DNA from 3 places in the Rhizobium sp. UGM030330-04 genome. Region 3 is predicted to be linked to each of the others. Evidence: riboswitches for the same ligand, from Rfam matches in the RefSeq annotation. Region 3 holds a riboswitch; each other region holds the start of a gene.

The links. A riboswitch is a leader RNA that binds a small molecule or an ion and turns the genes downstream of it on or off. The one in region 3 is predicted to bind thiamine pyrophosphate.
Region 1: linked by a shared signal. The riboswitch ahead of thiC (phosphomethylpyrimidine synthase ThiC) and the one ahead of thiB (thiamine ABC transporter substrate binding subunit) in region 3 are both predicted to bind thiamine pyrophosphate.
Region 2: linked by a shared signal. The riboswitch ahead of N434_RS21810 (ABC transporter permease) and the one ahead of thiB (thiamine ABC transporter substrate binding subunit) in region 3 are both predicted to bind thiamine pyrophosphate.

Annotation. Positions count from the first base shown of each region.
Region 1 is NZ_QKML01000003.1:353,446-357,610, forward strand. Features, by position in the region: gene N434_RS06785 (amino acid--[acyl-carrier-protein] ligase) at 1-659, opposite strand, end outside; gene N434_RS06790 (acyl-CoA dehydrogenase family protein) at 664-1,845, opposite strand; gene N434_RS06795 (acyl carrier protein) at 1,845-2,096, opposite strand; TPP riboswitch at 2,279-2,390, shown strand; gene thiC (phosphomethylpyrimidine synthase ThiC) at 2,486-4,165, shown strand, end outside.
Region 2 is NZ_QKML01000016.1:26,663-30,827, forward strand. Features, by position in the region: gene N434_RS21800 (hydroxyethylthiazole kinase) at 1-219, opposite strand, end outside; gene N434_RS21805 (ABC transporter substrate-binding protein) at 216-1,166, opposite strand; gene N434_RS21810 (ABC transporter permease) at 1,163-1,948, opposite strand; TPP riboswitch at 2,075-2,177, opposite strand; gene N434_RS21815 (DUF6538 domain-containing protein) at 2,491-3,816, shown strand; gene N434_RS21820 (hypothetical protein) at 3,903-4,082, shown strand.
Region 3 is NZ_QKML01000003.1:196,443-200,607, reverse strand. Features, by position in the region: gene thiP (thiamine/thiamine pyrophosphate ABC transporter permease ThiP) at 1-1,032, opposite strand, end outside; gene thiB (thiamine ABC transporter substrate binding subunit) at 1,052-2,065, opposite strand; TPP riboswitch at 2,103-2,213, opposite strand; gene N434_RS06065 (VOC family protein) at 2,259-2,651, opposite strand; gene N434_RS06060 (ABC-F family ATP-binding cassette domain-containing protein) at 2,744-4,165, opposite strand, start outside.

The sequences.
Region 1 (4,165 bases), 160 kb from region 3:
CGCTGGTTGTTGGCGAGCATCTTGCCGGCACGGCCGAAGAAAGGATCGTTGGCGATATCGATGGTGACGTCGAGCCCGACCGCTTTCATCATCTCCACGCCGCGATCCATCCAGGTCTGGCGGAATTCGGTGACGTCGGATTCGGTGCCCATGCAAACATATTCGCGCATGCGGAAAAGCTGCTGGCGGGCCGGATCCTTGGAGGGCTCATGGCGGAAGCAATAGGACTGGATGTCATAGAGACCACCGCCGGCAGGCAGCGCGCCGCGCTTGGCGATCGTCGGATAAAGCGGATAGCAGGCTGCCGGCGTCAGCACGATGTCTGTTGCTTTCTGGTCCTTGGTCCAGTCGCCGCCCTCATCCATGGTCTTCAACAGGCTGACATGGTCGAGCTCACAGCCGCAGAAGGAATGAACCGTGCCTGCCAGCTGCGGGAAGCTCTTCATGTAGCCGCTTTTTTCGAAGTAGGCGCGGTTGATGCCGGGCGGAAAACGGATCGCTTCGGCGCCATCGGCGGCGCCCGTGCGGTCGATCAGCCGCTCGAATGCGGCAATCACGTCCTCGAACTGGCCGCTGCGTCCATAAAGGCCGTCCACACCCGTTTCAATCAGCAGGCCTTCTTCGAACAATCGATCGAGAAACGATGTTTGCATGTCCATGGTCTTATCCCAAGAGGCTGGTGTCCTGCTTGTGAACCAGCAGGAGATTGGCGGAATTACCGAGAATACGGTCGTTGGAAATCATCAGCCGGGCGGAATGCGCATCGCGCAGATGCCGGCCGAGGCTGTAGGGCGTGCCGTTCTTGTAACCCATGATGCCACAGACCAGCATGGCGTGGTCGATGATCTCAAGAATGGTTTCCGAAGAGCAGATCTTCACATTGTTCATGGCAACAGCAAAGGCCATGGACATCAGCTTTTCCGGATCGCTCTTGGTGTCCTCGTAAGCCTTGATGCCGGCAATGATGTTGGATTTCACCACCTGCAGCTTGGTGGAAACCTCGGCAAGGCGGATCGCGCCGGGAGGGGCGGTGCCGGGCGACTTACGGGCCGCGGCTCTGACGAAGGATTGCGCGCGCAGCACCGCGTCGGAGGCGATGCCATACCATACGGCGCTCCACAGGAGATGTGAGCTTGCAAGCATGGATTGTGCGGCGATTTCCGCGAAAGGCTTCGGGAAAATCTGTGCCGCCGGCGCCTCGCCACGGAACAGGAAGCCGTCTGAACAGGTGCCGCGCATGCCGAGCGTATCCCAGACATGGGTCTTTTCGAGCGTGTACTGGTTTTTCAGGAAAACGGTCATCACCTGATCGGCCGGCGCGGCATCCTTGTGGGCGCGCGAGGTGATGAGGATCGCATCGGCATTGCTGCCGTAGGAAATGACGGTGGCATCCTTTTCCAGCCGGCAGAAGTCGCCATCGACCTCGATAGCGCAGATGGAGTTGCGCAGATTGCCGCCGATGCCGCCTTCGGTGGTGGCGGAGCCGAGCAGAAGCTGTTCACCCGCGATGCGGCGCATGAAGCCCGTATGCCATGCGCTAGCCTCGCCGTGTTCCACCAGACTGGACAGCTTGATGTGATGCATGGCGAAAATCATTGCGGTTGCCGAACAGGCCTGGCCGAGCCGGGCGCAGATATCGGCGATTTGCTGCAGGGAAGCGCTTTCGCCGCCGAGCGAGGAGGGGATCTGGATGCCCAGCAGGCGTTCCTGCCTCAAGGCATCGACAGCCTCCTCAGGGAAGCGGCCGGTGACATCCACCTCGTCCGCATGTCTGGCGGCAATGGCCGCGACACGGCCCGCGCGCGCGGACAGAGTTTCATCCTGCGGCGCAACGGTCACGTTCATCAGGCAGCCTCTTTACCATCCAGAATAAGCTTAACGGTGTCTTCAATGGCCTTGATGCTGGCGAAGGACTTGCGGTTCAGCAGGTTATCGGGAAATTCGATGTCGAAAGCTTCTTCGATTCCCAGCATCAGTTGCACCGATGCAAAGGAAGAAAGGCCTGCCGCATAAAGATCGGCTTCATCTGCAATCGTATCGACCGGGGTTGGAAGCTGGCCGAATTTGGCCAGTATTTCACGTATAGTCGCGTTCATTCCGACGTATCTCCCATAAATTTCATATCTGCATAGTTTGTGCTTATCGTTACGTGGCAAACGATAATATTCACCTAAACCGTTAGGTTAATTACAACTAACGGCAGCATGCGCCATTCCCGCACCTTTGCCAAGCGGTGATCGGCAGCCTTGACAAAAGCCGGGCGGTGTTTTTTGCTGTGGCCATTCACCAGGGGTGTCCCGTCAAGGGGCTGAGATTCTGCTTTCATGCGCAGTGACCCGTTGAACCTGATCCAGTTCATACTGGCGTAGGGACGGTGCAAAGACCTGATGTCGGGCGGGCGCATGGCGTTTCGTGTCGGCAGTCAGGTATTTTCCATCATTCCGGCTCGAACTGGGTCTCCACTGTCAAACTTTGGAGCCTCAAGATGAATATCGCTGCCAAGACTATCCCGCTGTCGGTCACCACCGGGCCGCATGCCGCCTCCACGAAAATCCACAAACCAGGAATTTTACATCCGCATATCCGCGTGCCGATGCGCGAGATCGCCGTCCACCCGACGGCGGGCGAACCGCCGGTAACGGTCTATGATTCCTCCGGTCCCTATACTGATCCCACGCACTCCGTTCTGATTGAAAAGGGTCTGCCGCGTCTGCGTTACGACTGGGTTGTGGCACGCGGTGATGTCGAGGCTTACGAGGGCCGACACGTTAAGCCGGAGGATAACGGCTTTGCCACCGGCGAGCGCCTGACGCCCGAATTTTCTGTGCGCCACCAGCCACTCAGGGCGACGGCCGGCAAGGCGGTGACACAGCTTGCCTATGCGCGGGCCGGCATCATCACCCCGGAAATGGAATTCATCGCCATCCGCGAAAATCTCGGGCGCGAGGCGGCCAAGGAGAAGCTGGTGCGCGACGGCGAAAGCTTTGGCGCGCATATCCCTGACTACGTGACGGCGGAATTCGTTCGGCAGGAAGTGGCGTCGGGTCGGGCCATCATCCCCGCCAATATCAACCACCCGGAACTCGAGCCGATGATCATCGGCCGCAATTTTCTCGTTAAGATCAACGCCAATATCGGCAATTCCGCCGTCACTTCCTCCATGGCAGAGGAGGTGGAGAAGATGGTCTGGGCGATCCGCTGGGGTGCGGATACCGTCATGGACCTTTCGACCGGGCGCAATATCCACAATATCCGGGAATGGATCATCCGCAATTCGCCGGTGCCGATCGGCACGGTGCCGCTTTATCAGGCGCTGGAAAAGGTCAACGGCATTGCCGAGGATCTGAATTGGGAGGTGTTTCGCGACACCCTGATCGAGCAGGCGGAGCAGGGCGTGGATTATTTCACCATCCATGCCGGCGTGCGGCTGCATTACATTCCGCTCACCGTCAACCGCGTTACCGGCATCGTCTCGCGCGGTGGGTCGATCATGGCCAAGTGGTGTCTGCATCATCATCGCGAAAGCTTTCTCTATGAGCATTTCGAGGAAATTTGCGACATCTGCCGCGCCTATGACGTCTCCTTCTCGCTGGGCGATGGCTTGCGTCCCGGCTCGATCGCCGACGCCAATGATGCGGCGCAGTTCGCCGAGCTGGAAACGCTGGGGGAGCTGACGCAGATCGCCTGGGCGAAGGACTGCCAGGTGATGATCGAAGGCCCCGGCCATGTGCCGATGCACAAGATCAAGGAAAACATGGACAAGCAGCTGAAGACCTGCGGCGAGGCGCCATTTTATACACTTGGGCCGCTGACCACCGATATCGCGCCCGGTTACGACCACATTACGTCCGGCATCGGGGCGGCGATGATCGGCTGGTTTGGCACGGCGATGCTCTGCTACGTCACGCCCAAGGAACATCTCGGCCTGCCGGATCGTAACGATGTGAAGGTCGGCGTTATCACCTACAAGATCGCCGCCCATGCCGCCGACCTTGCCAAGGGCCATCCGGCGGCACAGGTGCGGGATGATGCGCTGTCGCGCGCAAGGTTCGAGTTCCGCTGGGAAGATCAGTTCAACCTGTCGCTCGACCCGGATACGGCGCGGTCCTTCCACGATGAGACCCTGCCGAAGGAGGCGCACAAGGTCGCGCACTTCTGCTCCATG
Region 2 (4,165 bases), on a different contig from region 3:
CGTGCCGAGATTGACGGTCAATGCATCCGCCTTGGTGACGAAACTCTCGATTTCCTCGAGCGAGGTGGTCATCGAGGGAATGCCACCGACGACGGTGATGCCGTCGGCGGTGAATTTCTGCACCACTGTGTTCATCAGGCAATGCACGCGCGGGCGCGTCTTGCGCACCCGCTCCAGAATCTCGGCGGCTTTTGCCGCTGTCGGGAAATTCGTCGTCATGGCTGCTGCAGCTCCACGGCGATATCGTCCGCCTTCGGTGCCTGCTTGATCAGTTGCATCTCCTGCATGAAGGCACCGAAGCGGTCGTAGCGCGCGCGGTCGAGTGCGGCGGGACGCTTGGCGAAGCGCGGCAACGTGTCGAAAAAGGCCTGCTTGTTCAGCGCATCGTCAAGGTTCGGATAGGCCTTGATGAAAAGCTGCCAGGATTCCTGCGGGTGGTTGGTGATGAAGATCGCGGCCTGCTCCACGGCGGAGAGGAAACGCAGCAGGCGGTTGTCTTTTACGAGATCGCGGTGCGTGACGAAGATCAGCTCGTCATAGGCCGGCACGCCATGTTCTTCCGGGAAGAACGAGCGGCCCTCATGGCCTTCAAGCTTCATCTGCGTCAGTTCGAAATTGCGGAAACCGCCGAGTGTCGCATCCACCTTGCCGGCGATCAGCGACGGCGAGAGCGAGAAATTGACGTTGATGAGTTCGACATCATCCTTCGCCAGGCCGTCCTTTTCCAGCATGCGCTTCAGCATCGCATCTTCAAAACCGGAAACGGAAAAACCGACCTTCTTGCCCTTCAGGTCCTTCAGGCTTTTGATTGGCCCATCGGCGAGAACCGTGACAGTGTTGAGTGGGGTTTCCACCAGCGTGCCGAAACGCACGAGCGGCAGGCCGGCATCGTGATCGAGATAGAGGTTCGGCTGGTAATGCACGCCGATGTCGGCCTGTTTTGCCGAGACGAGTCGCGGCACGGCGGAAGGGTCGGCTGGCGGCACCAGTTCCACCTCCAGCCCGGCATCGGCAAACAGGCCGCGTTCTTTCGCGATCACCATCGGCGCATGATCGGGGTTCACGAACCATTCGAGCAATACGGTAAGCTTGTCGGCGGCCTGTGATTGCATGGGAGCAAATGCGCCTGCTGCCGCGACGACGAGGGAAAGAAGCGTTCGTTTCATGGTGCCGAAAGTCTCCGTAAATATCTGAGAGGAATGGTATGTTCTGTTTCCTTGGCCCAGGGGGCCAGATTGGCGGTCGCCCGGTCGACGATGAGCCGCAGCAGCACCGCCATGACGGCAAGAATGGCCATGGCGGCAAACATCGTGTCAGTCTGCATGCGGGCATTGGACTGGATCATGACGAAACCGAGCCCCGCCGAAGCACCCACCCATTCGCCAATGACGGCGCCCAGCGGGGCGAGCGGGGCGGCCACCCTCAGCCCGGAAATGAACGATGGCAACGCCAGCGGTACGCGCAGCCGGATTAGGATCTGCCAGTGGCTCGCCTCCGTCAGCGAGGCGGCGTCGAGAATGGCGCGATCCGTGCGGTTAAGGCCATCGGTGAAGGAGGAGGCGACGGGAAAGAAGATGATGATCGCCGTCATCACCACTTTCGAGGCCATGCCGAAACCGAACCAGAGGACGAGGATGGGGGCGAGCACGAAGACCGGAAAGGCCTGCAGCACCAGAACCATGGGCCAGACGAGGCGGCCGAGGCGCGGGACGGCGGCAATCGTGAAGGCAACGAGAATACCGGCGGCGATGCCCGCCGCGAGCCCGAGCGCCATTTCACCGAGCGTTACCAGTGCCTGCCCGAACAGGAAGCCGGGCTGACGCCAGAAAGCGCCGGCAACATCGGTGGGCGACGGCAGGATATAGCGGGGCGGCGAAAACAGCCACGTTCCCGCCTGCCAGAAAACCAGCAGAAGACCGACACCGTTCAGCGCATGGGTAGCACGCATGAGCCGGACCTCAGACGCAGACGCACCGTGTGCGAAGGGCGGAAGGTTTCAGCATCATCATTCGTCTCCAGATGTGACAATCTCGGAGATCAGGCAAAGCGGAGAAGAGAAAGGGCAGCGCCTGAAGGGTGCGACAGTTTCCGTTCCTACGCCGGCATGACCCGGATCAGGTATATAAGGGTTCGGCGCAATGCCGTCTCAGTGCCGTAGCACACCCCTCGGAAGAGATTGATTTCATAGGAGAATTCAAAACTCATGTCAAATGTTCTTCTTCAAATGCCTGCCTCTGAATCGCCGCAGCGAAAAATTGCCAATAGAATTGCTAATAATCCCGGCAAATCGCCTAATTCAAAATCAAAACATAATCAAAAAGATAAGATGTTTCCAAAATATTTTGCAATAGTTGTTTTGTTTTTAAAGCAAGTTGAAAGCATAATTTTCGTCAATTCGAAATTTATAGTTGACGAATATTCACGGAAGGCGCTATAAGAGAGTCAACCAAAAGGAGGTTTCTTTTAGTTTCGTTGATCGGGTTTCAATATATGATCGCGCAAAATTACTTACACAGACGGCAGAACGGCTATTACTATTTCTGCGTCAACATCCCTACGCGATTGCGGAAGTCCACGACGAAACGCCAAATTTGGCGCTCATTGAGGACACGAGATTTAGGGACGGCGAAGAAGCGTGTCGCCGGTCACATCGCGGAAATCTTGCCGCTCTTCGATGATGAGCGCCTGCCTGATGAGGCTCACGTTGACTACAAGCGTGTCAAAGCAACCGCTGAGAAGCTCACCGCAAAGTACGAACCGCATACGGCAGTCTCCGAACAAACTGTTGATCAGTTGATAGAGCGTATCAGCGAAATCGTGGATGTCCGTGCTGTTATGCCGACTCCAAATGTTGTGCAGACTGCTGCTTTAGTCGGCGCGATGGAGATGCCGCCGCTCTCTTGGGCAGATGCTTTCGAGAAGTTCAAAGCTCTTTCGTCTGAGAAAGTTAAGGGCAAGAACGAGCTTCAGACGAAGCGTTTTTGGCGGCGTTACGAAGTTAAGACCGAAGATTACATCGCGGCGATGGGGGACACTGACGTGTTGAAGATCACCAAGAACGATGTGAAAAAGTACCGCAAAATTCTGAAGGAAAAGATCGATACCGGCGAGTTTTTAAGCAACGAAGCTAATAAGAAGATTAGCTGGCTCGGTGTGATCTTAGAGACCGTCTTTGATGAGGAATACGAAGGGAAGGAGAATCCTTTCGCGGGCATCAGAATTTCTGGCTACGAAGACGATGGCAAACGAGCGCCGCTCACCGCTGCGGAGATAGCAGCAGTTACGGAAGGCTTGAAGACATCAGGGGCACGACCTGAAATCAAAGCTCTTATCCGCATTGGGATGTGCACAGGTGCGAACGCGAAGGAACTCGCGCTTCTAACCCCCGCCGATATCCATCTGGATGCGTCTGATCCATACATTTCCATTCGCCCCAATGAACTTCGCGGCAAGGTCAAGCGGGGAGGGGCGCGTCATAGAGATGTCCCGCTAATTGGTGATGCGCTTGCCGCCATGCGTGAATTCCCCAACGGCTTTACCATTTTCCATACGAATGAAGGACCAACTCAGGTCAACTGTGCGATGTCCGACTATTTCAGAAAGATGACGCCGGGAAAGGGGAAGGGCTTCGGCAGCTTCCGCCACAACATGGCTGATTGGCTTCGCAGGAGCGGGGCGAATGACACCCTCAAGGATTCAATTCTCGGGCACACCAACACCAAATCCCATTCGATGCACTACGGCGATGGATACGACATTGAGAACAAAAAGGAGGCACTGGAAAAAGCTCTTCAATACGCAAAGCTACCAATCTAAAAACTTGAATATCAACTCAATATGCTGAGACGTGAAATGAATTTATATTATGAATACCGGCATATTCCTATCATGGAATATGGAAATTGCAGAAATACACATTTGAAAAGCTCGTTAAGAGCGAGAAATTACGAAACGAATTCTTCGATCATTATGATTGGCTGATCCGTATCGCGAAAGAAAAAGGCTTCATCGACGCGGCACTTGCGCATGCCAAGGCGAAAAAGCGGGTTCAAGACGAACTCAATCTAATCATCGACATCTGACGGCAAATGACGCGCTTTGATTGAGCCAACCTGTGGATCAGGTGGCCCAAGTGTAATTAGACCCTCGGAAATCATGGTTTGTT
Region 3 (4,165 bases):
AACGAGTATTGCCGACAGCACGGCGATTGCAAGACTGGTCACCGCCGCACGCAGGAAGATCGGCGCAGTGACGAGACGCGGCAGATCGGCCGTCAAACCCGAGACGGCTATGGCGACGAGCGGCAAACCGACCAGCAGAATTGCAAAACCGATCGCCACCCCGTCCCAGAGACGCGCATTGACGCTCTTGCCATCGAAACGACGGATGAGACGACCAAGCGAGGAAATCTCCGCTTCCGGCGATGGCAGAAATGCCAGGAGACCGAGCAGGACTGCGGTGAGGACAATCTGCAGGACGGAAAGCACAATCGCCCGCTGTGGATCGAAATCGAACCGCAGCGCCTGATAGATCGCCACCTCCAGCGTCGTCGCCGCCGGCCCGCCGCCCAGGAGAAGCACGAGCGTGAAGCTGGTCGCGCACAGCATGAACACGAGCCCGGCAATACCCGGAACAAGCCGCGAGATCGCCGGCCATTCGATGAAACGGAACACCGAGACCGGCCCCATGCCAAGGCTTGCCGCCATGCGCCAGTATTCGCCGGGAATGCGCTCCAGCCCCGCCAGCATCAGCCGCACGCAAAGCGGCAAATTAAAAAACACATGGGCGATAAGAATGCCGGAGAGGCCATAAATGCTGAAGGGCTCGTCCACGCCGGCAAAAACGAGGGCGGTATTCACGATACCCTGCCTGCCCCAGATGGTGATGATGCCGAAGGCGCCAACAATCACCGGCAGGCCCATCGGCACCGCCAGCAGCCGGATGATCCAGATTCTTCCCGGAAACTCTCTCCGCCGGGCAAGCGCCAGAGCTACGGGCAGGCCGAGAACAATGGACAAAAGGGTGGAAAGCATCGCCTGATAAAGCGTGAAGCGCAGGATGCGCAGCGTGTAGGTATCGATGATACCGGCAGCGGATGCACCCGTGTCAAAAGACAGCAGCGCAAAAACGGCGAGCGCCATGAACAGGAAAACGGCGGCAAAAGCCGCCGTCCCGAAAATGATCGACCGCCGGTAATCACGACGCAGCATCATGCGCGGGCGTGCCTCTTCGTCAGTTCATGCTCATGGCCGCCAGCCACTCTTCAATCCAGGCCTTGCGGTTCTTGGCCACCTCTTCCGGGTCCATCAGGAAAGTCTTCTGCGGCACCACGAGTTTGGAAAACGCCTCCGGCAAAGGTGCCGAGGTTGCCGCAACCGGCATCATCCAATTGTTCTGCGGAATCGCATCCTGAAAGCCCGATGTGAGCGTGAAAGCGAGGAACTGCTTTGCCAGCTCCTTGTTTGGTGCGTTTTTGAGAAGGCCGGACACCTCGATCTGGATGTAATGTCCTTCGGAAAAGGCGGCGGCCTGATAACGGTCCGACTTTTCGGCGACCATGTGATAGGCGGGCGAGGTGGTGTAGGAAAGCACCATCGGTACCTCACCCTTGGTGAAGAGACCGTAGGATTCCGACCAGCCAGGCGTCACGGTGAGAATACGCTTCCTGAGCTTTACCCATGCCTCCGGCGCCTTGTCGCCATAAACCGATTTTACCCACAAAAGCAGGCCGAGCCCGGGCGTGGAGGTGCGCGGGTCCTGAATGGCAATCTTCTGCGAGGGATCGCCTTCCACCAGCTCTTTCAGGCTCGTCGGCGGGTTCTTCACGGCCTGCGTATCATAGACGACGGCGAAATGCCCGTAATCATAGGGCACGAACACATCGTCCCTGTAACCGCCCGGCACCCTGGCCGCCGATGCATCAATGCCGCTGGCGTCAAAAAGCCCCGTCTGCTTCGCCTCCGCCACGAGATTGGTATCGAGACCGACGACGACATCGGCCTTGGACCCCGCGCCTTCCAGCTTCAGGCGGTTCAGCAGCGCCACGCCATCCGCAACACCCACGAAATTGACCGTGCAACCGCACACCTTCTCGAAGGCTTCCTTCACCTTGGGGCCGGGACCCCATTCGGAAACGAAGCTTTCATAGGTGTAGACGGTCAGTTCCTGCCTGTCCTGCGCAGCGGCGAAACCGGGCAGAAACAGCGAGGCGGCAACGAGGGAATTCAGGAAAAGACGACGGCGCACGGGTATCTCCTCAAAAACGATAGGGAAATAGCCGCTTGCCTTAAAGCCGTCTAATCCCTCCGCCGGTATGAACCGGATCAGGTTCTTCGGGTTGGCAAGCCTCTCAGCCTTCTGCCCGCGAGAACAGAAGACACCCCGTTAGATCAAGATGATGGTTTAGTCCCGCCGTTTGCGATTGGCAAGGTGGCTAAGGTCAGCCCTGTCCCGTCATGTGCACCAGTTCCCACACATGGCCGTCGGGATCCTGAAAACTTCCGGCATACATGAAGCCGTGGTCCTGAACGGGTTTCCAGCCACTGCCTCCAGAGGCAAGCGCCGTTGCAATCATCCGGTCTATTTCGTCGCGGCTTCCGGCGGAAAGACAGGTCAGAACTTCGGTGCTGCGCTTGGCATCAGCGATATCGCCATTGATGAAATCGCGAAAACGCTCCTCCTGAAGAAGCATCACGAAGATGTTCTCCTCCACGATCATGCAGAGCGTGCGGTCATCCGAATATTCCGGGTTGAAGCTGAAACCGAGCGCCGTGAAGAAGTTTTTCGATGTCTCGATGTTCTTGACGGGCAGGTTGACGAAGATCATGCGCATGGTGTGAACTCCTCCGAACCGGCACAGGAAACGGCAATTCCGCCTCCCTGTCAAAGGTGGATGCGGTTTCAATCAGCAAAAGACCATCGTCTTCAGCCTTCCAGTTCCTCGCGCAGCATCTCCAGTTCCAGCCATTCCTCTTCCATGGCCTCCAGCTTTTCGCGCAGTTTCGACATCTCCTGCGCCAGCATGTTGAAGGTGGCCGGGTCCTTGGTAAAAAGCGCCGGATCGGCCATGCGCTGTTCGCGTTTTGCGATTTCGCCCTGAGCCTTTTCCATCTCCTTCGGCAGATTTTCGAGCGCGAATTTCTGCTTGAAGGAAAGCTTGCCCTTCGCCTTTGCCGGCTCCTGCGACGGCGCGGCTGAAGACGCCGTCTTTGTCTTCTCCTGCTTTTCCGCCTTGCGTTTTTCTTCCGCAGCACCCTTGCGCTGCGCCATCATGTCCGAATAGCCGCCGGCATATTCGATCCAGCGCCCATCCGGCTGGTCCGGATTGGCCGGCGCAATGGTGGAGGTGACGGTGCGGTCGAGAAAATCACGGTCGTGGCTGACCAGAATGACCGTGCCGGAAAAACCCGCAACGATCTCCTGAAGCAGATCGAGCGTTTCAATATCGAGATCGTTGGTCGGCTCGTCGAGGATCAGAAGATTGGTCGGCCGCGCCAGGATGCGCGCCAGAATAAGCCGGGCGCGTTCGCCACCCGAAAGATTACGGATCGGCGTGCGGGCCTGTTCCGGCTGGAACAGGAAGTCCTTCATGTAGCCCGTTACGTGCTTCACTTCCCCATTCACCAGCAGATTGTCACCCCGGCCATCCGTCAGGTAATGCGCGAGCGTATCGTTGGGATTGAGCTCCTCGCGCTTCTGGTCGAGCGTCGCGATCTCCAGGTTGGTGCCAAGCTTCACCACACCGCTATCAGGCTCAAGCTGGCCGGTAAGCATCTTCAAAAGCGTGGTTTTGCCCGCGCCATTCGGTCCAACGAGACCGATGCAATCGCCGCGATGCACCCTCAGCGAAAACGGCGAGACGATCACGCGCTCGCCATAAGCCTTGGTGATGGCCTCTGCCTCGATGACCAGCTTGCCGGACTCGCGGCCTTCGGTGACGGTCGCCTGCACCGTACCCTGCGGCCCCTTGTGGCCGCGATATTCGGCGCGCATGGCCTGAAGCTCGCCGACACGGCGCATGTTGCGCTTGCGCCGCGCGGTCACGCCGTACCGCATCCAGTGTTCTTCGCGTTCGATGGCCTTGCCGAGCTTGTGCTGCTCCAGTTCTTCCTCTTCCAGCACCTTGTCGCGCCATTCCTCAAAATGGGCAAAGCCACGATTGAGACGGCGGGACTGGCCGCGATCGAGCCATACGGTCGAAGTCGAGACTTTTTCGAGAAAACGCCGGTCGTGCGAAATCAGCACCAGCGCACTGCGCGACTGCTGCAATTCGCTTTCCAGCCATTCGATGGTGGGCAGGTCCAGATGGTTGGTCGGCTCGTCCAGCATCAGGATATCAGGTTCCGG